Regions from separate parts of the Enterobacter sp. QK-SA4 genome, predicted to be linked through region 2. Evidence: riboswitches for the same ligand, from Rfam matches in the RefSeq annotation. Region 2 holds a riboswitch; each other region holds the start of a gene.

What was found. A riboswitch is a leader RNA that binds a small molecule or an ion and turns the genes downstream of it on or off. The one in region 2 is predicted to bind thiamine pyrophosphate.
Region 1: another riboswitch for thiamine pyrophosphate. It lies ahead of thiB (thiamine ABC transporter substrate binding subunit); the one in region 2 lies ahead of thiM (hydroxyethylthiazole kinase).
Region 3: another riboswitch for thiamine pyrophosphate. It lies ahead of thiC (phosphomethylpyrimidine synthase ThiC); the one in region 2 lies ahead of thiM (hydroxyethylthiazole kinase).

The regions. Positions count from the first base shown of each region.
Region 1 is NZ_JBXFXH010000007.1:4,031,232-4,034,505, forward strand. It holds gene sgrT (glucose uptake inhibitor SgrT) at 1-8, opposite strand, end outside; gene sgrR (HTH-type transcriptional regulator SgrR) at 97-1,752, shown strand; TPP riboswitch at 1,789-1,889, shown strand; gene thiB (thiamine ABC transporter substrate binding subunit) at 1,921-2,904, shown strand; gene thiP (thiamine/thiamine pyrophosphate ABC transporter permease ThiP) at 2,880-3,274, shown strand, end outside.
Region 2 is NZ_JBXFXH010000007.1:1,610,053-1,613,326, forward strand. It holds gene AC1VYI_RS09245 (YadA C-terminal domain-containing protein) at 1-450, opposite strand, end outside; TPP riboswitch at 1,077-1,173, shown strand; gene thiM (hydroxyethylthiazole kinase) at 1,209-1,979, shown strand; gene thiD (bifunctional hydroxymethylpyrimidine kinase/phosphomethylpyrimidine kinase) at 1,976-2,776, shown strand; gene AC1VYI_RS09260 (GntR family transcriptional regulator) at 2,819-3,274, shown strand, end outside.
Region 3 is NZ_JBXFXH010000007.1:4,495,534-4,498,807, forward strand. It holds gene hemE (uroporphyrinogen decarboxylase) at 1-212, opposite strand, end outside; gene nudC (NAD(+) diphosphatase) at 251-1,024, opposite strand; gene rsd (sigma D regulator) at 1,120-1,617, shown strand; TPP riboswitch at 1,672-1,783, shown strand; gene thiC (phosphomethylpyrimidine synthase ThiC) at 1,862-3,274, shown strand, end outside.

The DNA.
Region 1 (3,274 bases), 2.4 Mb from region 2:
CTCTTCATAATTTACCTCCTCGCTTCATCGGGGAAAATTATTGGCCTAATATAGGGATAAATAAATTGCTGGTTTTTTGTCAGGAGTTCCCCTTTTATGCCTTCCGGTCGTCTGCAACAACAGTTTATCCGCCTCTGGCAGTGCTGCGAGGGGCAATCGCAGGAGACCACGCTCAACGAGCTGGCTGACCTGCTTAGCTGCTCCCGCCGCCATATGCGCACGCTGCTCAACACCATGCAGCAGCAGGGCTGGTTAAGCTGGGAAGCGGAGGCGGGACGCGGCAAACGCTCGCGGCTGACTTTCCTCTATACCGGGCTGGCGCTGCAGCAGCAGCGCGCGGAAGATCTGCTCGAGCAGGATCGCATCGATCAGCTGGTACAGCTGGTGGGCGACAAAGCCGCCGTGCGCCAGATGCTGGTTTCCCACCTCGGGCGCAGCTTTCGTCAGGGCCGACACATTCTGCGGGTGCTCTACTATCGCCCGATGAAAAATCTGTTGCCCGGCACGGCCTTACGCCGCTCTGAAACCCACATGGCCCGGCAAATCTTCAGCGGCCTGACGCGGATAAATGAGGAAAACGGGGAACTGGAGGCGGATATCGCGCACCACTGGCAGCAGGTTTCCCCGCTTCACTGGCGCTTTTTTTTACGCCCCGGTATCCACTTTCACCACGGCCGCGAGCTGGAAATGCACGACGTTATCGCCTCCCTGGAACGTGCCCGCAGGCTCCCACTCTACTCGCATATCTCCCGCGTCCACTCGCCCACGGCCTGGACGCTGGATATTGAGCTGTCGCAGCAGGATAAGTGGCTTCCCTGGCTGCTGGGCTATGTGCCGTCGATGATTTTGCCCGGCGAGTGGGAATCAATGAACAACTTTGCCAGCCTGCCGATTGGCACCGGGCCTTACTCCGTGTCCCGCAATAACAGCAACCAGCTGAAAATCCGCGCGTTCGACGACTACTTTGGCTATCGGGCGCTGATCGACGAAGTGAACGTCTGGGTATTGCCGGATCTCAATGAAGACCTGAGCTGCGGGCTGACGCTGGAAGGCCCCACCACGGGAGAAAAAGCCGTGGAGAGTCGCCTCGAGGAAGGGTGTTACTATCTCCTGTTTGACCGCCGCACCCACCGTGGGGCAAATCAGGCCGTCCGCAAGTGGATCAGCCACGTTTTGTCCCCTTCCAATCTGATTTACCATGCGGAAGAGCAGTACCAGACATACTGGTTCCCGGCGTACGGCCTGCTTCCGCGCTGGCACCACGCCCGCCCGGTGCACTGCGACAAACCCGCAGGGCTGGAGTCCATCACCCTGACCTACTACCGCGAGCACGTGGAGCATCGTTTTATCGCCAGAATCATGACCCGGCTGCTGGCAGCCGAGGGGGTCAGGTTAGAGGTCAGGGAAGTGGACTATGACGAATGGCATCAGGGGGAGATCGCCAGTGATATCTGGCTCAACAGCGCCAACTTTACCCTGCCGCTCGATTTTTCCCTTTTCTCGCATTTGTATGAAGTCCCGCTGATCCAGCACTGCATCGACCGTGACTGGCAGCAGGACGCCGCCCTGTGGCGCGCGGGCGAAATGAATCTTGCAGCGTGGTGCCAGCAGCTGCTGGCCGAGCAGGCGATCGTACCCTTGATCCACCACTGGCTGATGATCCAGGGCCAGCGCAGCATGCGCGGCCTGCGGATGAACACCCTGGGCTGGTTTGATTTTAAATCCGCCTGGTTTGCGCCGCCGGAGCCATAACGCTTTCGTAATATTCACCAAATCATTACAATAGCGCCGTTCTCAACGGGGTGCTGCATCACAGATGTGCGCTGAGATAATACCCGTCGAACCTGATCCGGATAACGCCGGCGAAGGGATTTGAGGCTGTCTCTCAAAATCCTTTGCCACTCAACTTTGAGGTGCAAAGTGTTAAAAAAAGTTCTCCCCCTGCTGGCGCTGTTTGCGCTGCCTGCTTTTGCGAAGCCCGTCCTGACGGTCTACACCTATGACTCCTTCTCTGCCGACTGGGGCCCTGGCCCGGTAGTCAAAAAAGCTTTCGAAGCGGACTGTAACTGCGAACTGAAGTTCGTGGCGCTGGAAGATGGCGTATCGCTGCTCAACCGTCTGCGCATGGAAGGGAAAAACAGCAAGGCCGACGTGGTGCTCGGGCTGGATAACAACCTGCTGGAAGCCGCCTCGCAGACCAAACTGTTTGCCAAAAGCGGCGTCGCGGCAGAGGCCGTTAACGTGCCGGGAGGCTGGAAAAACGACACCTTTGTGCCGTTCGACTATGGCTACTTTGCTTTTGTTTACGACAAAAATAAGCTGAAAAACCCGCCGAAGAGCCTGAAAGAGCTGGTGGAAAGTGACCAGAAATGGCGCGTGATTTATGAAGATCCGCGCACCAGTACGCCAGGCCTGGGCCTGCTGCTGTGGATGCAAAAGGTTTACGGGGATAAAGCGCCGGAGGCGTGGCAGAAACTGGCCGCTAAAACCGTCACCGTCACCAAAGGCTGGAGCGAAGCCTATGGCCTGTTCCTGAAAGGCGAAAGCGACCTGGTGCTGAGCTACACCACCTCTCCGGCCTACCACATTATCGCCGAGAAGAAAGATAACTACGCTGCCGCTAATTTTGCTGAAGGGCACTATCTGCAGGTGGAAGTGGCCGCGCGTACCGCTGCCAGCAAACAGCCGGAGCTGGCCGAGAAGTTCCTGAAGTTTATGGTTTCACCGGCTTTCCAGAATGCGATTCCCGCAGGCAACTGGATGTATCCGGTCACGAACGTTACCCTGCCCGCAGGTTTCGAGCAACTGACCAAACCAAACACCTCGCTGGAGTTTACGCCGCAGCAGGTCGCCGCGCAGCGTGCAGCATGGGTAAGTGAATGGCAACGCGCCGTCAGCCGTTGATTCCCGGCTGGTTACTTCCCGGGCTGCTCGCCGCCACAGTGATGGTGGCGGTCAGCCTGGGGGCTTTTCTTGCGCTGTGGTTCAACGCGCCAGAGAGCGACCTGCTCGCCCTCTGGCACGACAGCTACCTCTGGCACGTTATCCGGTTCTCCTTCTGGCAGGCGTCTCTCTCTGCCCTGCTGTCGGCGATCCCGGCTATTTTCCTGGCGCGCGCGCTGTATCGTCGGCGTTTCCCAGGCAGAGAGGCGCTGCTTCGCCTTTGTGCCATGACGCTGATCCTGCCCGTGCTGGTGGCGGTATTTGGGATCCTCAGCGTTTACGGTCGCCAGGGCTGGCTGGCTTCGCTGTTCGGCCAGCTTGGTCTGGAATG
Region 2 (3,274 bases):
ATCTACGCCGTTAGTGGGTTTAGGGGCATTTTCCAGGCTGTCAAGACGGTTATCTTGCACTTTGTTAACGTTTTCCATATTGATAATTTCTGTGCCGTTCGTCATAACGCCCTGTAAAGCCGCATCGCTTTTTTGATTGGCAGTATCTGCAAGCGCGCCAGCAAGCAAGGCTTTTTGGTAAGCGTCATTTGTGGCTTGCTCAATAACCAAAACACCTAATTTAGTGGATTGAAGGTCGCTATCCACCTGCGTTAAGCGATTTTCAGTTGAGAGATCGCGAGCAATACTATCGACCCTGTTTTGCGTAATTTGGTCTTGATGGTCATTCACAATATCTGTGATTGATGCGTCATCCCAAACGGCAGCAGCAGCGTTGGTAATATTCATGGCGCTACCGGCGACCACCCCAAATACAAAAACAGGAATAACAGATTTATTGAAAAGTTTCATTCGAAGGACTCACATCATTAATGTATAAAAAAACAAAATTAAGCAGAACAGTTTTGGCTTTAGTGGCATGTGGATATCTGTATTTCCGTATGTAAATACTGGATATTCGATGCCCGGACCTTTTTTAGTAGCGTGAATAAACTATCGATTAAACCCAAATTGATGATTTTGATCTAAATCATAAATGATATGAATAAATGAAAGGGCAGGGGGCTGTATCGAGGAGGTTTATTTAATGTATACATTAACTTATGGATTGTGCGATAAATCAAGGGAAGCGTTAAGCTATTGATGAAAGTACAAATGTTTAATAGAGTTAAATAAATTAGTACTTTCTTATTCTTTCATGCGAAAGAAGTTTATCTATCTTATAAAAGCGGAATGAGCACGTAATAAAAAATAATAGTCTCAGCAAAAGTACGTAATAAAGTTTTTCAATAACGTATTAACAATTACTGAACCAGAATTAACTAAAGCGTAATAAATGTTGGCAAATGACGGGAAAGAGCGTCTGGAGATTTCCGCTGTGACAAACGGCGTGATAAATCGAAACTCCTTGCGCCTGGCCTGGGGCCGCGGTTACACTACATAACGTTAATGAGTTTTATAACTCACTGTTTTAAAAGTATTTTGACTCGGGGTGCCCTTCTTTGTGAAGGCTGAGAAATACCCGTATTACCTGATCTGGATAATGCCAGCGTAGGGAAGTCAGATGCCTTCCCGGTCATCGCTTCTTCACGCAAGGCAGGAGCGAAACCATGCAGCCTGACCTGCTCAATTTACGCGTTTTACACTACTTCCGAACCCGTTCTCCGCTGACCCACTGTATGACCAACGATGTCGTACAGACCTTCACGGCCAACGTTTTGCTGGCGCTTGGCGCATCACCCGCGATGGTGATTGAGGCCGAAGAGGCTGAACAGTTTGCCGGCATCGCCGATGCGCTGCTGATTAACGTTGGTACGCTGACCTCGCCGCGTGCCCAGGCGATGCGTCGGGCAATAGAAAGCGCGGTGGCTGCAGGCAAGCCCTGGACGCTGGACCCGGTTACCGCGGGTGCCCTGACGTTCCGCACCCGTTTTTGCCATCAAATCCTTGCCCTGAAACCGGCTGCCATTCGCGGCAATGCCTCCGAAATTCTTGCCCTTGCCGGAATGAGCGCGGGCGGGCGCGGCGTTGATACAACCGATACCGCAGCCAGCGCGGTGCCCGCCGCACAGGCGCTGGCTCGCCAGACCAATGCCGTTGTGGTCGTCACCGGCGAGGTGGATTACATCACTGACGGGCAACGCACCCGCACGATAACGGGCGGCGATCCGTTGATGACGCGCGTAGTGGGAACCGGATGCGCGCTTTCTGCCGTTGTGGCGGCGAGCTGCTCGCTGCCTGGCGACCGGATGGATAACGTCGCTGCCGCCTGCGGATGGATGAAGCGAGCCGGAACGGTGGCCGTTGCGCAGTCACGTGGGCCTGGCAGTTTTGCCAGCGCGTTTCTGGATGCGCTCTATACGCTGGAGGAGCAGGCATGAAACGGATTAACGCCCTGACCATTGCCGGCACCGATCCCAGCGGCGGCGCGGGTATCCAGGCCGATCTCAAAACTTTCTCGGCCCTTGGCGCGTACGGCTGCTCGGTCATTACCGCGCTGGTGGCGCAAAACACGCGCGGCGTGCAGTCGGTCTATCGTATCGAGCCGGATTTTGTTGCCGCGCAGCTGGATTCTGTGTTCAGCGACGTGCGCATCGATACCACCAAGATCGGCATGCTGGCCGAGACGGATATTGTGGAAGCGGTGGCCGAGCGGCTTAAACGCTATCAGGTGCAAAACGTGGTGCTGGATACCGTCATGCTGGCGAAAAGCGGCGACCCGCTGCTCTCCGCCTCCGCCGTGGAGACGCTGCGTACAAAGCTACTGCCGCAGGTGGCGCTTATCACGCCAAATCTGCCGGAAGCCGCCGCGCTGTTAGGCACATCGCATGCGCAAACTGAACGCGAGATGAAAGCGCAGGGAAACGCGCTGTTGGCAATGGGCTGCGGCGCGGTGCTGATGAAAGGCGGGCACCTGGATGATGCCGAAAGCCCGGACTGGCTGTTTACCCGCGACGGCGAAGTACGCTTTACCGCGCCGCGCGTGCAGACCAAAAACACCCACGGCACGGGCTGCACGCTCTCCGCCGCGCTGGCGGCGCTGCGCCCGCGGCATGACGGCTGGGCCGATACGGTGCGCGAAGCGAAAACCTGGCTCTCGGCGGCGCTGGCAAAAGCCGATACTCTGGAAGTGGGTCACGGTATTGGGCCGGTTCATCATTTTCATGCATGGTGGTAACCCAGTATACTGGCAGGAAACACCACGCCTGAGAAAACAGAGATGGAACAAGCGCATACCCGGTTAATCGCTCAACTGAATGAACGGATCGCCGCGCCTGACAACACGCCGCTGTACCTGAAATTTGCCGAAACGGTAAAAAACGCGGTGCGCAGCGGGGTGCTGGAGCACGGGAATATTTTGCCCGGCGAGCGCGATCTGAGCCAGTTAACCGGGGTGTCGCGCATCACTGTGCGAAAGGCGATGCAGGCGCTGGAGGAAGAGGGCGTGGTGACGCGCTCCCGTGGCTATGGCACGCAAATCAACAATATCTTTGAATATTCGCTGAAAGAGGCGCGCGGTTTTTCCCAGCAGGTAGTGCTGCGCGGCCAAAAGCCTAATACGCTGTGGGTCAACAAGCGGGTGGTGAAGTGCCCGGAAGAGGTCGCAAACCACCTGTCGATTCCTCCGGACAGCGAGGTCTTTTTGCTCAAGCGCATTCGCTATGTGGATGACGAT
Region 3 (3,274 bases), 2.9 Mb from region 2:
GCATCCAGCGGGAAGCGGCGCAGCGGCTGGAGCGTCACTTCACAGGCCAGCTCGGCGTTTTTGCACAGCGACATAAAATCGCCCGCCTGCGCGCGCGTGGCTTTGTACTCCGGGAGATAGCGTCCCGCCTGGCGCATCATCCACACCGGGGTGACATCAACGGGCTGGCGCAGCAGCGCACGCAGATAACGATCGTTCTTCAGTTCGGTCATTTTTGCAGTTCCTTAAGCGTCATGGCCTCAGTGTAACACTACTCATACTCGGCCCGACACATCGCCACGGTATCTTCTATCAGGCGACGCGCCACGGTGCCCGGCGGAGGCAACAGCGGTAGATCGTCGTAGCGATACCAGTTCGCGTCCAGAAGCTCTTTCTGGTCGATAACGATCTCGCCGCTGTCGTATTCGGCCATAAATGCCGTCATCAGCGACTGCGGGAACGGCCACGGCTGGGAGGTGACGTAGCGCAGGTTCTTCACTTTGATCCCACTCTCCTCCATCACCTCGCGCGCCACCGCCTGCTCCAGCGTTTCGCCCACCTCGACGAAGCCGGCCAGCACGGTGTGAATGCCGTTGCGATGGCGGGTATGCTGCGCCAGCAGGATGGAATCCTCCCGGCGGATAGCGACGATAATGCACGGCGCAATCTGCGGATAGTAGCGTTCGCGGCAGTGGCTACAGAGCATCGCCCACTCGGTTTTGCTCGGGCGCATGGTATGACCGCAGTAGCCGCAGTATTTATGCGAGCGGTAAAACTCGGCCAGCTGCACGCCGCGCCCCGCCAGCTGGAACAGCCCCACGTCCAGATCCAGCACCTGGCGCACCGATCCCATATCCTGGCGGCGGGGCTGTTGGATCAACCACACGGGCTCACCCTGCCACTCGCCGATCTGTAGCGCTGGCTGTCCAACGAGATCGAACGCTTCAGCTGCACCGTAGGGGATTTCTCCGGCAGGAAGCCATAATTTTTGTTCGTGACTGACGATCCACCAACCAAGATCTGATTTTTCAATAATACGATCCATATCTATTGCACTACCTTCGCTTCACTGACATGTTGTTAGCATTGTGGTTACATTCTGGATAAGCAGATTCAATCCTACATTTTGCGGAGTCGACCATGTTAAACCAGCTGCAAAGCCTGACTGAGCGCGTTAGAGGAAATAACAAACTGGTGGATCGCTGGCTACATGTACGCAAGCATCTACTCGTGGCTTATTACAATCTGGTCGGTATTAAGCCTGGCAAAGAATCGTTTATGCGACTGAACGAAAAAGCGCTGGATGATTTTTGTCAGGGCCTGGTCGATTATCTGTCCGACGGCCATTTCAATATTTATGAACGCATTATCCGCGAAATGGAAGGGACAACGCCGTATTTAGCGGCCAGCAAGCTCTATCCGCTTCTGGAAGCCAACACCCAGCAGATCATGGATTACTATGATTCCGCGCTCGAGAACGCTATCGACCACGATAACTATCTTGAGTTTCAGCAGGCGCTATCCGACCTCGGCGAAGCGCTGGAAGAGCGATTCACGCTGGAAGATAAGCTGATCGCCCTCGTGCTGGACAACGATTTGAACATCAGTAACGAAGAGAACGTCACGCGCCCTGCTTGAGTTCTTCATCGTTAACGAGTAATTTACAACCATTCGCCCCTCTCACGAGGGGGATTTTTCTTGTCGGAGTGCCCAGCGCCTGAAAGCGCGGGCTGAGACCGTTAATTCGGGATCCGCGGAACCTGATCAGGCTAATACCTGCGAAGGGAACAAGAGTCACACTGCTGTTGTATCGCCTGAGGGCGATCCTCTCTTGCTTCATCCGTCGTCTGACAAGCCATGTCCTTCACTTTTGGAATGAGCTATGTCTACTGCAAAACTGACCCGCCGCGAACAGCGCGCACAGGCCCAACACTTCATCGACACGCTGGAAGGCACCGCTTTCCCGAACTCGAAACGCATCTACATTTCCGGCTCGCAGGCCGATATCCGCGTCCCAATGCGCGAAATTCAGCTCAGCCCGACGCTTATCGGCGGCAGCAAAGATAACCCGCAGTACGAAGACAACGAAGCCGTGCCGGTGTATGACACCTCCGGCCCGTACGGCGATCCTGATGTTGCCATCAACGTCCAGCAGGGTCTGGCAAAGCTGCGCCAGCCGTGGATTGACGCGCGTAACGACTGCGAAGAGCTGAGCGTCCTGAGTTCTGCATACACTAAAGAGCGCCTGGCCGACGACGGTCTGGACGAGCTGCGCTTTACCGGCCTGCTGACGCCAAAACGCGCTAAGACGGGCAAATGCGTGACCCAGTTGCACTACGCGCGCCGGGGCATCGTCACGCCGGAGATGGAGTTCATCGCCATCCGCGAAAACATGGGTCGCGAGCGCATCCGTAGCGAAGTGCTGCGCTATCAGCATCCGGGTGAAGGCTTTGGCGCTCGCCTGCCGGAAAACATCACGCCGGAGTTTGTGCGTGACGAAGTGGCCGCCGGGCGCGCAATTATCCCCGCCAACATCAACCACCCGGAATCCGAGCCGATGATTATCGGCCGCAACTTCCTGGTGAAGGTCAACGCGAACATCGGTAACTCGGCCGTCACCTCCTCCATCGAAGAAGAGGTGGAAAAGCTGGTCTGGTCCACGCGCTGGGGTGCGGACACGGTAATGGACCTCTCCACTGGACGCTATATTCACGAAACCCGCGAATGGATCCTGCGTAACAGCCCGGTACCAATTGGCACCGTCCCGATTTATCAGGCGCTGGAAAAGGTCAACGGCATTGCCGAAGACCTCACCTGGGAAGCGTTCCGCGACACGCTGCTGGAGCAGGCCGAGCAGGGCGTGGACTACTTCACCATTCACGCGGGCGTGCTGCTGCGCTACGTGCCGATGACCGCGAAGCGTCTGACCGGCATCGTCTCGCGCGGCGGTTCCATCATGGCGAAGTGGTGCCTGTCACATCATCAGGAAAACTTCCTCTACGAGCACTTCCGCGAAATTTGCGAAATCTGCGCCGCGTACGATGTCTCTCTGTCGCTGGGCGACGGCCTGCGTCCGGGCTCTATTCGCGACGCGAACGACGAAGCGCAGTTTGCCGAGCTGCACACGCTGGGCGAGCTGACCAAAATCGCCTGGGAGTATGACGTGCAGGTGATGATTGAAGGCCCGGGCCACGTGCCGATGCAGATGATCCGCCGCAACATGACCGAGGAGCTGGAGCACTGCCACGAAGCGCCGTTCTACACCCTGGGGCCGTTGACCACCGATATTGCGCCG